One region of the Pseudoalteromonas sp. SWN166 genome, then DNA from elsewhere that is predicted to be linked to it. Evidence: riboswitches for the same ligand, from Rfam matches in the RefSeq annotation. Region 1 holds a riboswitch; the other holds the start of a gene.
The links. Region 1 has a riboswitch for lysine ahead of lysC (lysine-sensitive aspartokinase 3). Riboswitches for the same ligand answer to the same signal wherever they lie in the genome.
Positions count from the first base shown of each region.

Region 1 (7,717 bases):
TTTATTATTTAATGCTAAAACACTTGAGCTTAGTGACTTTAATTTACCCGATTGCTTAAGCCCATTTGAGTTAACCATTATAAACCGCCGCAAAAGCCCTCAAGCTAAGCAAGAATATTTAGCGACGCGGTTATTGTTAAAACACCTTATTAAAATAACGCAGCCGCAACATGCGAACGTAGCGCTTAATAAAATGAGTACCGAATTTGACGAGGCAAGCTCAAAGCTGCAAATACATGTAAGTGGTGATGTTATTAATACCTGCATTTCGCACTCGCATGGTTTGGTTGGCGTCGCGCTTAATTTTGATAAAAGCGAGTTTGGGTTTGATATTGAAAAAGTAAGCCTAAAGCGCCCGTTTGAAAAGCTTGCTAAGCATTTTTATCATAATGATGAAATTACACTTATCACCAAGCCTACTAATACCCAAGCCCAAGCAGATACGTTTTTTAGAATTTGGACATTAAAAGAGTCACTTGCTAAAGCCACCAGCCGCCCTATTGCAAAACTACTTAGCCCCAATGTGTTTGACGAATTACATAATGCAAAGCTGAGTGCTTGCAGCAATCACGTTACTGTAGCTGATAGCAGTGACAGCAATGTTTGTTTTGATGTGAGTGTGGTGCATAAAAAAAGCATCGACTGGCGATGCTTTTTATTAAATGATTTTATTAACTGATTTTGTTAAGTAACTTTATTAACTGATTTTACTAGTTAACTTTAATAAATCGCTTTCCTGAATAACCGCTTCTTAATAGTAAAATTATTTAAGCAGCAAAATCGTTTTCTAATAAACGGCTATGAATAGACTGTACTACGTTATCTGACTCAGTTTGCTCTACTAAAAAGCACAGGTTGTGCTTACTAGCACCGTGACAAATTAATCGAATGTTAAAGTCTTTTAGTACACTCATTAAGTTCATTTCGTGTTGGCGTAATTGAATCTCAGAGCCAATAAGTGCCACCAATGTTAGGTTGTTTTCTACCGACACATGGCAAAATTCTGCAAGCTTATCTAGGCATTCTTGATCAAGCTCTGGCCGCGAGGCGTTTTGCGCGTTATCAAGGGTTATAGCTACGCTGATTTCTGATGTGGTTACCAAATCTACCGATATATTGTATTCACTTAATAGTGTAAATACGCGTGCTAAAAAGCCACTAGCCAATAGCATTTCTGGGCTTTTAAGCGTAAGCAATATTTGGTTTTTACGTTGCGTTACTGCGCGTATACCAGGTTGCTGCGATTTTTCGCGCTCAATCCACGTACCGCCACGCTCAGGCTCGCGACTAGAACCCACAAATACGTTAATGTGACTACGGCTTGCTGGTAAAATAGTTGCTGGGTGTAATACTTTTGCGCCAAAGGTTGCCATTTCAGCGGCTTCGTCAAAACTTAAACGTGCAATAGGCGTCGCTTTTGCGCACAAACGCGGGTCGGTGCTAAAAATACCCACTACGTCGGTCCAAATATGCACGCTTTTAGCGTTAATTGCTTCCGCTAATAATGCAGCGCTGTAGTCAGAACCACCACGTCCTAGCGTTGTGGTTTGACCGTATTCGTCGCTGCCAACAAAGCCCTGAGTCACAATTACCTGCTCATCTAACAGCGGGATTAAATGTTCTTTAGCAGCTTGCGCTGTAGCTGCAACATTGGGCGTTGCTTTACCAAATTGGCTGTCGGTTTTAAGCACCTTGCGTACATCAAATCGATCGGCATTTAAACCGTTTAAACGCAGCACCTGAGCAAACAAATACGACGATAAACGCTCACCAAAGCTCAGTAGCTCATCGTGTTGCTGATCGGTTGTTAGTGACTCTTGAGCCAGTGTTTGAAATGCTTTTAGAGTTTCGTTAAAGCCAACCGCTAAATCGGCATCAAGCGATAACTCATCTAAAATAGTTTGTTGAATAGCAAGCACACCGTTTATGTGTTCTTGGCGCTCACTTGAGGTAATACTTGATTTACACAGTGCAACTAAGTGGTTAGTTACGCCGGCACTAGCGCTCACGGCAACAATACGTACGCTTTTATCTGCAACAATAATTTCGCTACAGCGACTCATCGCTTCAAAATTGGCAACACTTGTTCCGCCAAATTTGGCAACGATGTAATCTGATTTTGCGCTTAACTCTGTTTGAGGCACTGTTTGTGGCGCTGATTGGGTAGTCATTTAGTCTCCTTTCGCGATATCCAAATCGCAATAAAACAAGAAGAACTTGGCAAAGGAATGCTTGAAGATAAGTCCACTGCCAGAAGCTCTCCACCTATATTGGTGACAGTTTTGAGGATTCAGCCCCATAAACCGAAAAACAATGACGACGTATCATTATTTTCCTCGGCGAGTACTTCCCTCTTTAATGATCATCGGCTTTCGTCGCCTAACATTAAGTACCTAAGTATCGCACCTCTTCTGAATGCTTTATTAACCAGTGGCTAATAAAACAAAACCCCACTAAGTAGCGGGGCATTGAAAGTTATCGTTTAGACGTCTAGCTGTCAAGCATTTAATAATTTATGAGTTAAATAAAACTGCCCATGTAATACGAGCCCGCATATCCAACCGTGTAACAAATTAATAAATGCAGCGATAAACGCAAGTAGCTCATAAAGGTAAGCGCTTTAACTTTACTCATGGCAATAATACCCGCAGCCGACCCAATAATAAGCATTGAACCGCCCACGCCCGTTGCATAAGTAAACGACAACCAATGTTGTTGACTCATTACTATATCGGCTTTTAATAATGCAGCAGTAAGTGGTACGTTATCGACCCCTGCTGATAATATGCCCATTAAGTAGTTTGCGTACTCTGGCGCCATTACCGTGTATAGGTCGGTAAATTTACTCAACATGCCAATTTCTTTTAATGCACCTACAAGTAAAAGTACACCTACAAAAAACAATAATGTGTCGTATTCTATATCGCGAACAAAATCGATTATGTCTTTGTTAATATCTTTTTTGCGCATTAAAAATTGCGCCACTAAAAACATAACTGATAAGCCAAACAAAAAGGTGAGTAAAGGCGGTACGCTGTAAATTACGCTAAGCGTAAGTGTGCTAATTACGGTAGATAAAAATATAACAGCAATGGTAATGTCGGTTTTTTCAATGCGGGTTTTACCCGCACCGGCAAATTCAACTCGCCCTTTCATACCGATAGACAGTAGCGCAGCTAACAGCATAACGCTTGCAAGTGCTGGCGCTATAAGCAGCAATAAATGAGCTATGGTTACTTTGCCATCTAAAAATATCATCAGTGTGGTTACGTCACCGGTTATTAACGATACCCCGCCTGAGTTAACCCCAAACACAATAAGCGTGGCGTATTTAATGAGTTTTTTAGGTTCAAGTTTTAACGACATAACAACCGCAAGCGATATAAGCGTGGCTGTTACGTTGTCTGAAATCGACGAAAACAAGAATGCAAAACCACCTACCAAAAACATCAGCTTTCTTTCGCTAATACTTTTTGGCATAACGCGGTGCACAATATTTTCTATAAACCCCTTTGAATTTAAATACGCGACAAAGGTCATTGCAGCCATTAAAAATAACCATAGAGAGGCAATTTCTAAAATATTTTCGTTTAGGAGGTGTTGAATTGTATCGGGGCTTTGCCCGTGAAGTGGGTATATAAAAAGAAGAATCCAGCAAAGCGTACCAAAAAACAGCGTGGTTTTAGCTTTATTAACATGGATTATATCTTCTATAACGATCAGTAAAAATGCAATCGCTATCAGGGTTAGAATAATCGAGGAAACCATGGTAGTTAAACAACCTTTGATATAGTTTTAAAGAACACACAAATAACATTCCATTTCATGTGCCTATTTACGGCGCGAATTTTAGCACTGCCTCTATGCAAAAACTATTATTAAATGGTCCTAAAAACGAATACTATATACAGACAAGGTTAATTAAAAATACGTAATAATGAGTCTTCTAAAAGAACTCAATAATAAAATACTAGGATGTTGTAACCTCTTATGATCCCAGCTAAAAAGCTACTAAACACCATAACTGAACATTGGGGTGTACTAGAGCTATTATTTAAACGTTTTAAAATGGCTGACTTTAGCCTGAAAGACGTACAAAACGCCATTAAACAAAAACAGCCTACTTGGTCAAACGAGCGTATTTATAAAGAAACAAATCGTTTGTTAAACCAAGATATTTTAATTCCACTGGCTAAATCATCGCAGCTTGAAATAAATCGTGCTATTGCCGACTTTGCTACGTTTTTACTGCAAGAAGAGCATTTAGGTTTAGCGCAAGAAATTAGCGTATTAGTAGACGACCTAGCACGCTTAGGTAACCGCCTAGATAACGCTGGCGAAATAGAAGACTTTGACGATTTACGCCGCTACAGCCGCATTATGGATGATCGGGTGCGTAAAATAATGAAGCTATACGCACATAACGAAAACGCTATTTTAAATATTGTTGAACAAGCTAAATCTAATAATGCGGTGCAATCGCTGCAAAAGCGTTATAAAGCGGTAATAGAAGCGTTTGACGAATACATAGAGCCCATGCTTGAAATGGTTGATATTCGCGGTGAATTTCATGCGTGTTTTACCCTCATTGAAGAGCAAATAAGTAAGCAAATTATTCATATTGAGCGCTCAGGTAAAGCGTACAACGACAAACGCATGCTGGAGCAATTACGTACTCGTATACTCGAAATGCATTTAGTGGGTCGAGAAAGCTTACGTAAAAGTGCCGATATGCTTATGCCGCTGCGCGAAGAGTTACGCCGTAATAACTTAATTACTCGCCAAGCAGCCAAAGTACTTGGGCTTGTGCGCAAAAATGGCGTAGACAACATGCTAAGTGCTGTACAGCCACATTTTGTGAGCGACGCACAGCGATATTCGCTTGGTCAGCAACGTCATATTGTGGCTTACATGGCAAGCTTGGTTGAATTTGAACACGAAGAATACCAATTGCCAGATCAACAAGACGTGCCTGCATTTGTTACGCCTAATATTCCTGACTACAACGATGTTAAAATCAGCTTTGCTAAGCGCTTTAATAAAAAACGCAAAAAGCCGCAGCCCTTGCTGCAATTTTTAGACGAAAGCTACCCAAATCTCGATGCCGACGAAATGCTATTTTTGTATCAAAAATTAGTCAGCGACAGCGATATTAAAATAATTCAAAGCGATGAAAAAGCCCGCGTAAAAATTGCCGGTCAGCACTTTTCTTTATATCCATTTAATTCAGAGCCTCAGCCAGATTCAAAGGCAGGTAAATAAACCATGACACACATAAACTTAGACGAGCTAACCCATCTACAAGCCATTAATAAAAAATTAGTAGCGGGTTATCACATTTGCGAGCAAGATAACGTAATGTGGCAAGAGCTTGACCAACACATAGAAAGCTACAGCGCCTTATTTACAGCCCTAGGCAACGATTTAAAACACGACAGCCGTGGCTTTTATTATTTTGGTAGCGACGAAAGCACGCCAAATATGGGCAAGATATCTCGCGCTATCGCGCTCACTATTTACATTTTAATTGAACACTACGCCAATACGGGTAAAGACCCAATGCGCGCATTGTTTGACGACGTAAACGATTTAGAACTCATGCAAACGCTGGTGCAAATTAACAAACACTTGTTTGATCAGCTTGAGATATTTTCGGGATCTGATTTGCGCAAAGATGTTTACCTGCGCATGGTGCGCTTAGGTTTAGCCCGTGAAGTAGAAGGCGGCTTTATGCTACAAGCGCCAATTCACCGCTACATAGATGCACTCATGGAAGTAAACGAAGAAACCTACATTACAGAGGACGAGGAATGAAAAATCTATACGGACTAAGTAAACTCGCCCTACTTAACACCGCAGGCTATGCAAAATGTGTGATCCCGCTTGATAAAAGCAGCTCTATTTGTGCGCCAAATAACACAGGTAAAAGCTCGGTTATTAACGCACTGCAGTTTCCGCTTATTAACGATTTGCGCTTAACAGAATGGGACGGACACGATTTAGATGAAACCCGTAAGTTTTATTTTTCATCCGATCAGTCGTACATTTTACTCGAAGCGAACTTACCTCATGGCTCGGTAGTGATTGGCGTTGCGGGGCTTGGTAAAATTGCCGGTTACGCGCATCAGTACTTTTGTTATCAAGGTAAACTTGATTTAGAGCAGTACACGCAAGGTAAAACAATTATTAAATTTACCAAGCTGTTCAACCATTTAAAATCGCTTAATTACAACCCTATTGAGCTTAAAGCACAAGAGCTAAACGCGCTATTGACTGGTGGCGCAACCCCGTTTGACGGCGACATTAACTTAAAAATGATCCCGCTTAATAATGTGCAAGACTCCTCTATTTATAAAGAAATATTCCGCCGCATTCTTAACTTACACAAATTAGGCGCAAGCGACGTAAAACGCTTTATGCTACGCGTGTTTGAACGCCATATGTCGAACTCTAAGGTCGACTTTTATGAAGTATGGCGCCGCTCGTTTGATAAAGTAAACCGCTCAAAACGCGAATTAAAAGCCCTTGAGTCAATGCAAGAGCCAATAGCAGCGCTTGAATCAATGCTTGAAAACCAAACGGTACTAAAAGGTAAATTAGCGGCGTACGCGCCTAAAATTGACCAAGCACTGATTGATTTTGATACCTATCAAGAGTCGCAACTTAATGAATTGGGCATTGCGCTTGAAGATATAGAGCACGAAAAACACGAGTTTGAGCAAAAGCAAAGCCTATACGTACAGCAATCGCGCGACATAGAGCGCAGACAAACTCAAATTGAGCAGTGGTTTTTAGATTACGATGCGCTTAAAAGCGAATTTGAACTGATAAATAAAGCCACGCTTAAAACCAGCCTGACTCAATTAAAGCAAGATTACGAGTCGCTTTCGCACTCTATAACCAGCGCACAAGGGCAAAGCCTTCACACGCTTGACTACCGCATTAGCGAAACACAAAAACAAATTAAGAGCCTAAAGCTACAGCTTAAAAATCTTGAGTTTAATTTGTTTACCCGTATGCGCGAAGACCTCTCGTTAAAAGAAGTAGAAGAAATATCGCGCATATTAAACCCAGATATTCTTTCGTTTGCGACCACCACCAATGGCGATATAACCATTGATGACGAAGATGCGTTTGGGGAATTTTTATCGCTGTTAAGTGAAAACGTTAAAGGCGGTGTATTAACGCTACCAGGTGCGAGCATTAAGCTTAAAAAGCTATCCCCAGTGCAAATGCAAAGCGGCGAAAACAAAGAGCAATTAACCGCTCAGCTAAGTGCACTTGAGCATTCACTTAAAGAGTTTAAGCAACAACGCGACGTTGCAGCAAACGTTGCCGACAAGCAAAAAGAAAAAGACGCGCTATACGATGAGCTTATGAGTGCAGAGGGCGCACTAAAACGCTTAGAACAGTTTGATGTAATGCAGCAGTCGGTCGAAGCACAAGCCATGCTAAAAGAGCAATTATTAGCTGAGCGCGATCAAGTTGACGACTACTTACAAGATATTCAAAAAAATAGTGGATCAATTGCCGATCGTCGCTCGTTAATTAAATCAAAACAAGAGCAAATTAATCGCCAAACAGAGCGCCTGCGCCAAGTTAAGAGCGAGCGAATTGATCACACCCTTGATTTATACAGCGGTAAAGTAACTCCATACATGATTGATATAACAGTCGACTTTGATAACTTAAGCGACCTTGTTCATCACTTTAATAA
Region 1 covers NZ_JADYXB010000010.1:93,105-100,821, reverse strand. The annotation lists gene I6F49_RS08455 (4'-phosphopantetheinyl transferase family protein) at 1-679, shown strand, start outside; gene lysC (lysine-sensitive aspartokinase 3) at 768-2,171, opposite strand; lysine riboswitch at 2,247-2,419, opposite strand; gene nhaD (sodium:proton antiporter NhaD) at 2,521-3,768, opposite strand; gene I6F49_RS08440 (hypothetical protein) at 3,991-5,262, shown strand; gene I6F49_RS08435 (condensin complex protein MksE) at 5,266-5,814, shown strand; gene I6F49_RS08430 (ATPase) at 5,811-7,717, shown strand, end outside.

Region 2 (7,717 bases), on a different contig from region 1:
TACAGCCAGCGCCAATAAAGGCGTCGTCTTCTACAACTACTGGGCTTGCACCAATTGGCTCAAGTACACCACCAAGCTGCACTGCAGCACTTAAATGTACGTTTTTACCTACTTGTGCACACGAGCCAACTAATGCGTGGCTATCTACCATTGTGCCTTCGTCGATGTATGCACCAATGTTTACATACGCTGGTGGCATAATAATCGTGCCTTTAGCAACATAAGCACCACGGCGAACACTAGAGCCACCCGGCACCATACGTACGCCATCGTCAGTACTAAATTCTTGCGGAGCTAAGTTATGTTTATCAACAAAACCACCTGCAAACTCAGTATTAGTGCCATTTTTGAAGGCATCCAAAATGCCTTGTTTTACTTCTACGTTAGCTTGCCATTGGCCGCTTTCGTTTTGTGATGCTGCGCGTACTGCGCCCGATTCTAAATTATTTAATAGTTCTAACCAGCTCATTATAAAAACCTGTATTTAATGCCAAGATAAAATGGTGTTGTTTGCAGTTGTGATGCAATCGGTTTGAGTTAACTCAAGGTGTGTTAAAGGTGGACGAAGTTGCGGGCTGCTTAAGCGACCTTGCAAATGCATCAATACCTTTACGGGAATAGGGTTTGCAACAGCAAATAGGCTATTAATAGCGCTTGACCACTGGGCAAATAAATTAGGGTGTTGACCACTTAAGCTGCGTTTAACAAACTCGTGAGTTTGTGCGGGCCATGCATTTGCAGCTACCGACACTAAACCTTTTGCACCGGCTTGGGCAAAATATGGCATTAGCGCATCGTCGCCACTAAAAATAGCTAAATTAGGCGCTGCTTGGCGATAAGCTTCAAACTGAGCAATGCTGCCGCTCGCTTCTTTTAGTGCCCATAAATTTTTATTATTTTGTAAGTTTTGAATTGTTGCCGTTGGAATGCTAACAGCACTTCGACCCGGTACGTTATAAAGCATACACGGGTGAACACTTGCATTAAGTAGGCTTTCAAACCAATGAGTTTGACCTATAGCGCCAGGCTTTGCATAAAGCGGTGAGCCAAGTAAAAAGCTATGAATTGGGAGTGTATTACAGTAGTTAACCCACTCAATTTGTTGCTTTAAGTTACTACCGCCCACAGCAACCATGAGTGGTACTGCTGGTTTTAGTTGGCATACGTGTTCAACAATGGCTTGTTGCTCTTTTAGCGTGAGTGCTAAACCTTCGCCCGTACTGCCAAGTAGTAAAATACCGTTATGTGCCGCTTCTTGATCGCTAACCAGTTTAGTTAACGTGTTGTAGTCAACATCGCCGTGTTGATCAAATGGCGTTACGAGCGCGGTCCACAATGAGTAGTCGTTTAAATTGAAGTTGTTGATCATCTCTCACGAACTTATAATTTGTACCAACTTTATTAAAAACGTGATCATTTTAGCGATAACTAATTTAATGCAATTGGTATTATTCGAAGAGTTAAAAAGCTTTATGGAAGGAGCCGCATTAACGTCGTTCGAACTAATAATTCGAAGAGCGAATGGGCTTAAAATAATAGGGCGCACGGCCTTAATATTTAAGACCAGAAGCTCTCCACCAAACTAATAAGCTGCTTTTATAAGCAGCTATTGGTGACAGTCGCTAGGGTTCAACCTAGTCGCCCGAAATAAACACCTCGCAAAAGTGGTTACTTCTCGGCGTTAATTCCCCTCACGTATGCTCACTGGAGTTTGCGCTCCTAACATACGCTACCTGAATAACGCACCTCTTCTAGCCCTTTACACCTGTTTGTAGAGTAAAAACTTACAAACCTGTGCAATTTAAATAGGGTAATTACGGCGATTAAAGCATTTAAGCCGTCTAGGTGTCAAGCGACTAAATGCATATTCATTCATCCATAATGGGAGTGGTTACGTATTGGGTGCTTTTCTCGTACACTAGCAATATAAGTAGTGAGGTATTTAATTAGTATGGAAAAATTTAGCGATATTTATAAGCGAGCGGTAGAGCGAAAAGGCTCCGAAAAAATGCTTAAGTTATTACTTGCAAAACCGCTATCTAAAAAACAACTAAGCACGTTAAGTGACGACGATTGGCTTGAGGAATTTACTCGAAAAGTATTTCAAAGCGGCTTTTATTGGTCAGTCATTAATAATAAGTGGCCAGGCTTTAGAGAGGTTTTTTGGAATTTTAGCGTTGATAAGTTATTAATGATGCCACCTGATATGCTGGAACAAAAAGCAACGGATGAGCGAATCGTTCGTAACTATAAAAAAGTAAAAACAATTACCGAAAATGCTTACATGATCCACGAAATAGCAGGGGAACATGGCAGTTTTAGCCAGTTTGTCGCTAATTGGCCAGCAGACGATATTATTGGTTTATGGGCGTATTTAAAAAAACATGGTTCGCGTTTAGGCGGAAATACAGGACCTTATGCGCTACGAGCACTTGGTAAAGATACTTTTTTACTATCACGCGATGTAGAGAATTACTTACGTGCTCATAAAATTATAGACGGCGGCTTACAAACTAAAAAATCACTGAGTGCTGCCCAAGCTTTTTTTAATGAAATGCAAAAGCAAAGCGGCTTAAGTATGCAAGAGTTAAGTTTAATTGTTGCTTATGGCGTTGGTGACAACCGTGTTGGTATAAGTCAGCAATAATAGGAATTACCATGAAATTAGTGCCAAGATACACAGACATTACGGAAAACTTTGCGATAGAAGATTTCCCTGCAAGTGTTGCCTCTCCTCAGTTATTGCTGTGGAACGAGAGCTTAGCAAAAGAGTTTAATATTAACGTTGCAGCTGATTTGCGTGCTAGCACTTTTAGCGGTAACGAGAAACAGGCGATTCCTGCGGTAGCACTTGGTTACTCTGGGCACCAATTTGGACATTTTTCACCACGTTTAGGCGATGGGCGAGCGCATTTATTGGGCGCTATTAATGATGATAAAAACCAGTTGTGGGATATTCAATTAAAAGGCTCTGGTGCTACTCCTTACTCAAGAGGGGGAGATGGACGTTGTGCTCTTGGTCCTGCTATTCGTGAATACGTAATGAGCGAGGCAATGCATGCACTAGGCATTAAAACCACACGCTGCTTAGCGGTTGTTGGTAGTGGTGAAACGGTTTATCGTAATCCACCACAAGCAGGCGCCATAGTGACTCGTTTAGCAACGAGCCATATTCGTGTTGGCTCGTTTCAATATTTAGCGACGCAAGGCGATGTTGAAGGACTTAAAAATTTAGCCGATTTAGCTATAGAGCGACACTACCCAGAAATAACCGATACAGGATCGCAGCGTTATTTAGCATTTTTAGGCGCTGTGATTAAAAACCAAGTTAAGCTAGTTGTGAGCTGGATGCGTGTTGGCTTTATTCATGGAGTAATGAATACCGATAATACGCTAGTAAGTGGAGAAACCATTGATTACGGCCCCTGCGCCATGATGAATAATTTTGATTTTGACACCGTGTTTAGCTCTATCGATAAACAAGGTCGTTATGCCTTTGGTAATCAACCTAATATAGCTAACTGGAACTGCGCACGCTTAGCTGAGAGCTTAATACCGCTTATTAGTGATGATGACGAGCAAGCTGTTTCGTTAATGACGCCATTTATTAATAGTTTTGCTGAGCAGTTTAATACTGAGTTTACGGCTATGTGGGAGAAAAAACTGGGCTTGAGTGCAAAAAATGCAAGCGGAAGTGAGTTAATTGCAGAGTTATTAACGCTATTAAAAGATAACCAGCTCGACTACACCAATACCTTTGATGCACTTACTGAATCCTTAAAGGGAGAAACAGTAGTACCAGAGTCGCTAATCAAATGGAGAGCTAAGTGGGTAAACTTAACTGACAATAATAGTTATGAAGTAATGAGAGCGGCAAATCCTCGTGTAATTCCTCGTAACCATATGATCGAAAAAATAATTGCAGAGTATAATGCTGCAGGGTCTAGTGAGTTACTAGAGCGCTTTATGAAAATAGTGGGAAATCCGTATTCTGATGATGAAAAGCTATCAGAGTTTCAGGCTGCACCGATAAATGATAATGATTACCAGACTTTTTGTGGTACTTAACTCTTAACTTTAAATATAACCACATGATTAAAAAGAGTCATTTTTTAATCAAACATGCGCATATATCTAGGGGAATGTTAATTCTGGTGGTATTATGCGCCGAATTAAAGCCAAGCAATGTTTTTTTGCATTTACATTTATAAGTGCATTTAATTTAATTGCTCTTACATTCCTTGCTAAGTACTAATTTACAAAAAACTACTATATTTATTTTTCAATAAAGTTTTAATTTCGCCTATAGTAAGTGGATGTGTGTTGTGACTGGGCATAGAAAAAAGTTATAAACTTTATTTTTCGTTAAGTATTGATTAACAAAGGCTCAGTTAGTCTATATAAAACTGATTGAGCTAGTATCGATTAGCTACAATTTAAAATTGTTCAAATGGGAAGAAAACAATGAAATTAAAATCACTTACAATTGCAATCGCGTTGGCTGCAACTAGCGCATCTACATTCGCTGCTGATAAAGAAGAAGGTTTCTACATTGGCGCATTTGGCGACTACTATGACGCATCTTGGAAAAACATGCGTGCTCAAGCTGGTCTTGACGTAAATGAATCAACTGGCTGGGGTGTTGAAGCCGGTTACCGTTTCAGTGATTACTGGAGCGCACGTCTTGAATATGCAGATATGGATTTTAATGCTTTTGATAAAGTTGCTGGCAACCGCAACAGTATTGATGGCGAGCGTTACGGTATTGATGCTCTTTACCATTTAAATGGTGGTCCTTTCTACGGTCTTTTCGGTATTAAAGAAATGGACGTAGTAGATGACAACACATTCTTAAATGCAGGTGTTGGTTACCAACATTTCATTACAGATGGCTTATTTGTAAATGCTGAAACAGCTGTATACCAAGGTCTTGACCGTGGTTACACAGATGTAGGCGCTAAAATTGGTATTAACTACTTATTTGGCCAAAATTCAGCTCCTGTAGAGCCAGTTAAACCAGCTCCAGAGCCTAAGGTAATTGAAGTAGCTGTAGCTCCTACAGATAGCGACAACGACAACATTCCTGATGCAGATGATAAGTGTGCTAACACGCCTATGACTGATGCAGTTGATGGCACTGGTTGTACTTTATATGAAGATAAAGAAGTAACTGTAAGCTTATTAGTGACTTTCCCTAACAATGCTTCAGCAGTATCTACTCAGTACTTAAACGATATTGAAAAAGTATCTGCATTCTTAAAAGAGTACCCAGATACAACAGTACTTTTAGAAGGTCACACTTCTTCTGTAGGTAAAGCAACTTACAACAAATGGTTATCTAAAAAACGTGCTGATGCAGTAGCTAAGCAATTAGTTTCTGATGGCATTGCTAAAGACCGTATTACTACAGTTGGTTTAGGTGAAGAGCGTCTTAAAAATGATGCAAACACTAAAGCTGCAAACGCAGAGAACCGTCGTGTAGAAGCGCATATCAAAACTATCAAAAACGTTAAAGTTTTACGTTAATTAAATAGTTTGTAATAAAAACCCAGCCAAGTGCTGGGTTTTTTTATGCCTGTAATAAATTAATATTGGTTAATGGTAATGATTCTTACTTAACAAGTATTCATGAAAATAGTTTTTACTACAACCACTATTCATAGTATTTATAATCGGTATAATCAGTTGCGTAACTGGATGGATTTTCATCTATCCATAAAAGCTTTATAATTACGCGTTAGAATACTATAAGTATTGGGTAACTTATTTGCGCTTGAAGCGCTACCGGATACTTTCACGTCACCAAGAGGGCAATATTGTGCTACAAGAATATCGTAAACACGTAGAAGAACGTGCCGCGTTAGGTATCGTACCAGCGCCATTAGATGCTCAGCAAACTGCTGATCTTATTGAATTAATCAAAACTCCACCTGCAGGTGAAGAAGAATTCATTTTAGATTTGTTCATTCAGCGTATACCAGCAGGTGTTGATGATGCTGCTTACATTAAAGCGGGCTTCTTAGCAGCTGTAGCTAAAGGTGAAACTAATTCTCCACTTGTTTCTAAAGAAAAAGCGGCAGAATTATTAGGTACAATGTTGGGCGGTTACAATATCGCACCAATGATTGACCTACTTGATGACGAAACACTTGCACCAATCGTAGTTAAAGGCCTTTCAAATACATTACTTATGTTTGATGCGTTCTACGATGTAGAAGAAAAAGCAAAAGCAGGTAATACATTCGCTAAGCAAATTATTGAGTCTTGGGCAAATGCAGAATGGTTTACTAATAAACCAGCTGTTGCTGAAAAGATTTCAGTTACTGTATTTAAAGTAACTGGCGAAACAAATACTGATGACTTGTCTCCTGCACCAGATGCATGGTCTCGTCCAGATATCCCACTTCATGCTTTAGCAATGCTAAAAATTGAACGCGATGGTATTACACCTGATAAAGCGGGCGAAGTAGGTCCAATTACTCAGATTGAAGAATTAAAAACTAAAGGTTTACCACTTGCTTACGTAGGTGATGTTGTTGGTACGGGTTCTTCTCGTAAGTCTGCAACTAACTCTGTACTTTGGTTTATGGGCGATGATATCCCGTTTGTACCAAACAAGCGTGTTGGCGGTGTATGTTTAGGTAATAAAATTGCTCCAATCTTCTTCAACACAATGGAAGATTCAGGCGCATTACCAATCGAATTAAATGTTGATGAACTCAACATGGGCGAGCAAATCGACATTTATCCGTACGAAGGTGTTGTTAAGCAACATGGTACTGATAAAGTGATTTCTACTTTTGAGCTTAAATCTGATGTGATTTTAGATGAAGTTCGTGCTGGTGGTCGTATTCCACTAATTATCGGTCGTGGTTTAACTGATAAAGCGCGTACATCTCTTGGCTTAGGTGCAACTGATACATTTAAAGTACCAACAGCAACAGAAGTTTCTGATAAAGGCTTCACACTAGCGCAAAAAATGGTTGGTAAAGCATGTAACGTTGCAGGTATTCGCCCAGGTCAGTACTGTGAGCCTAAAATGACAACTGTTGGTTCGCAAGATACAACAGGTCCTATGACACGTGATGAACTTAAAGATCTAGCATGTTTAGGTTTCTCTGCAGATTTAACAATGCAGTCATTCTGTCATACATCAGCTTATCCTAAGCCTATCGATGTAAGCACTCACCATACGCTTCCTGATTTCATCATGAACCGTGGCGGTGTTTCACTTCGTCCAGGTGATGGTATTATTCACTCGTGGTTAAACCGTATGTTATTACCAGATACCGTAGGTACTGGTGGTGATTCACATACACGTTTCCCATTAGGTATTTCATTCCCAGCAGGTTCGGGTGCAGTAGCATTCGCAGCAGCAACGGGTGTTATGCCACTTGATATGCCAGAATCTATTTTGGTTCGTTTTAAAGGCGAAATGCAACCAGGTATCACGTTACGTGACCTTGTTCATGCAATCCCTTACTACGGTATCAAGCAAGGTTTATTAACAGTTGAGAAAAAAGGTAAAATTAACGAATTCTCTGGTCGCGTACTAGAAATTGAAGGCGTTGAGCACCTTACTGTTGAGCAAGCATTTGAATTATCAGATGCATCTGCAGAGCGTTCTGCTGCTGGTTGTACAGTTAAACTTTCTAAAGAGTCTATTTCTGAGTACCTTGAGTCTAACATTGTTATGCTTAAGTGGATGATCTCTGAA
Region 2 covers NZ_JADYXB010000012.1:57,805-65,521, forward strand. The annotation lists gene I6F49_RS09490 (2,3,4,5-tetrahydropyridine-2,6-dicarboxylate N-succinyltransferase) at 1-469, opposite strand, end outside; gene dapA (4-hydroxy-tetrahydrodipicolinate synthase) at 485-1,369, opposite strand; lysine riboswitch at 1,560-1,759, opposite strand; gene I6F49_RS09500 (DNA-3-methyladenine glycosylase I) at 1,952-2,647, shown strand; gene I6F49_RS09505 (protein adenylyltransferase SelO) at 2,659-4,068, shown strand; gene I6F49_RS09510 (OmpA family protein) at 4,465-5,526, shown strand; gene acnB (bifunctional aconitate hydratase 2/2-methylisocitrate dehydratase) at 5,819-7,717, shown strand, end outside.
Region 2: linked by a shared signal. The riboswitch ahead of dapA (4-hydroxy-tetrahydrodipicolinate synthase) and the one ahead of lysC (lysine-sensitive aspartokinase 3) in region 1 are both predicted to bind lysine.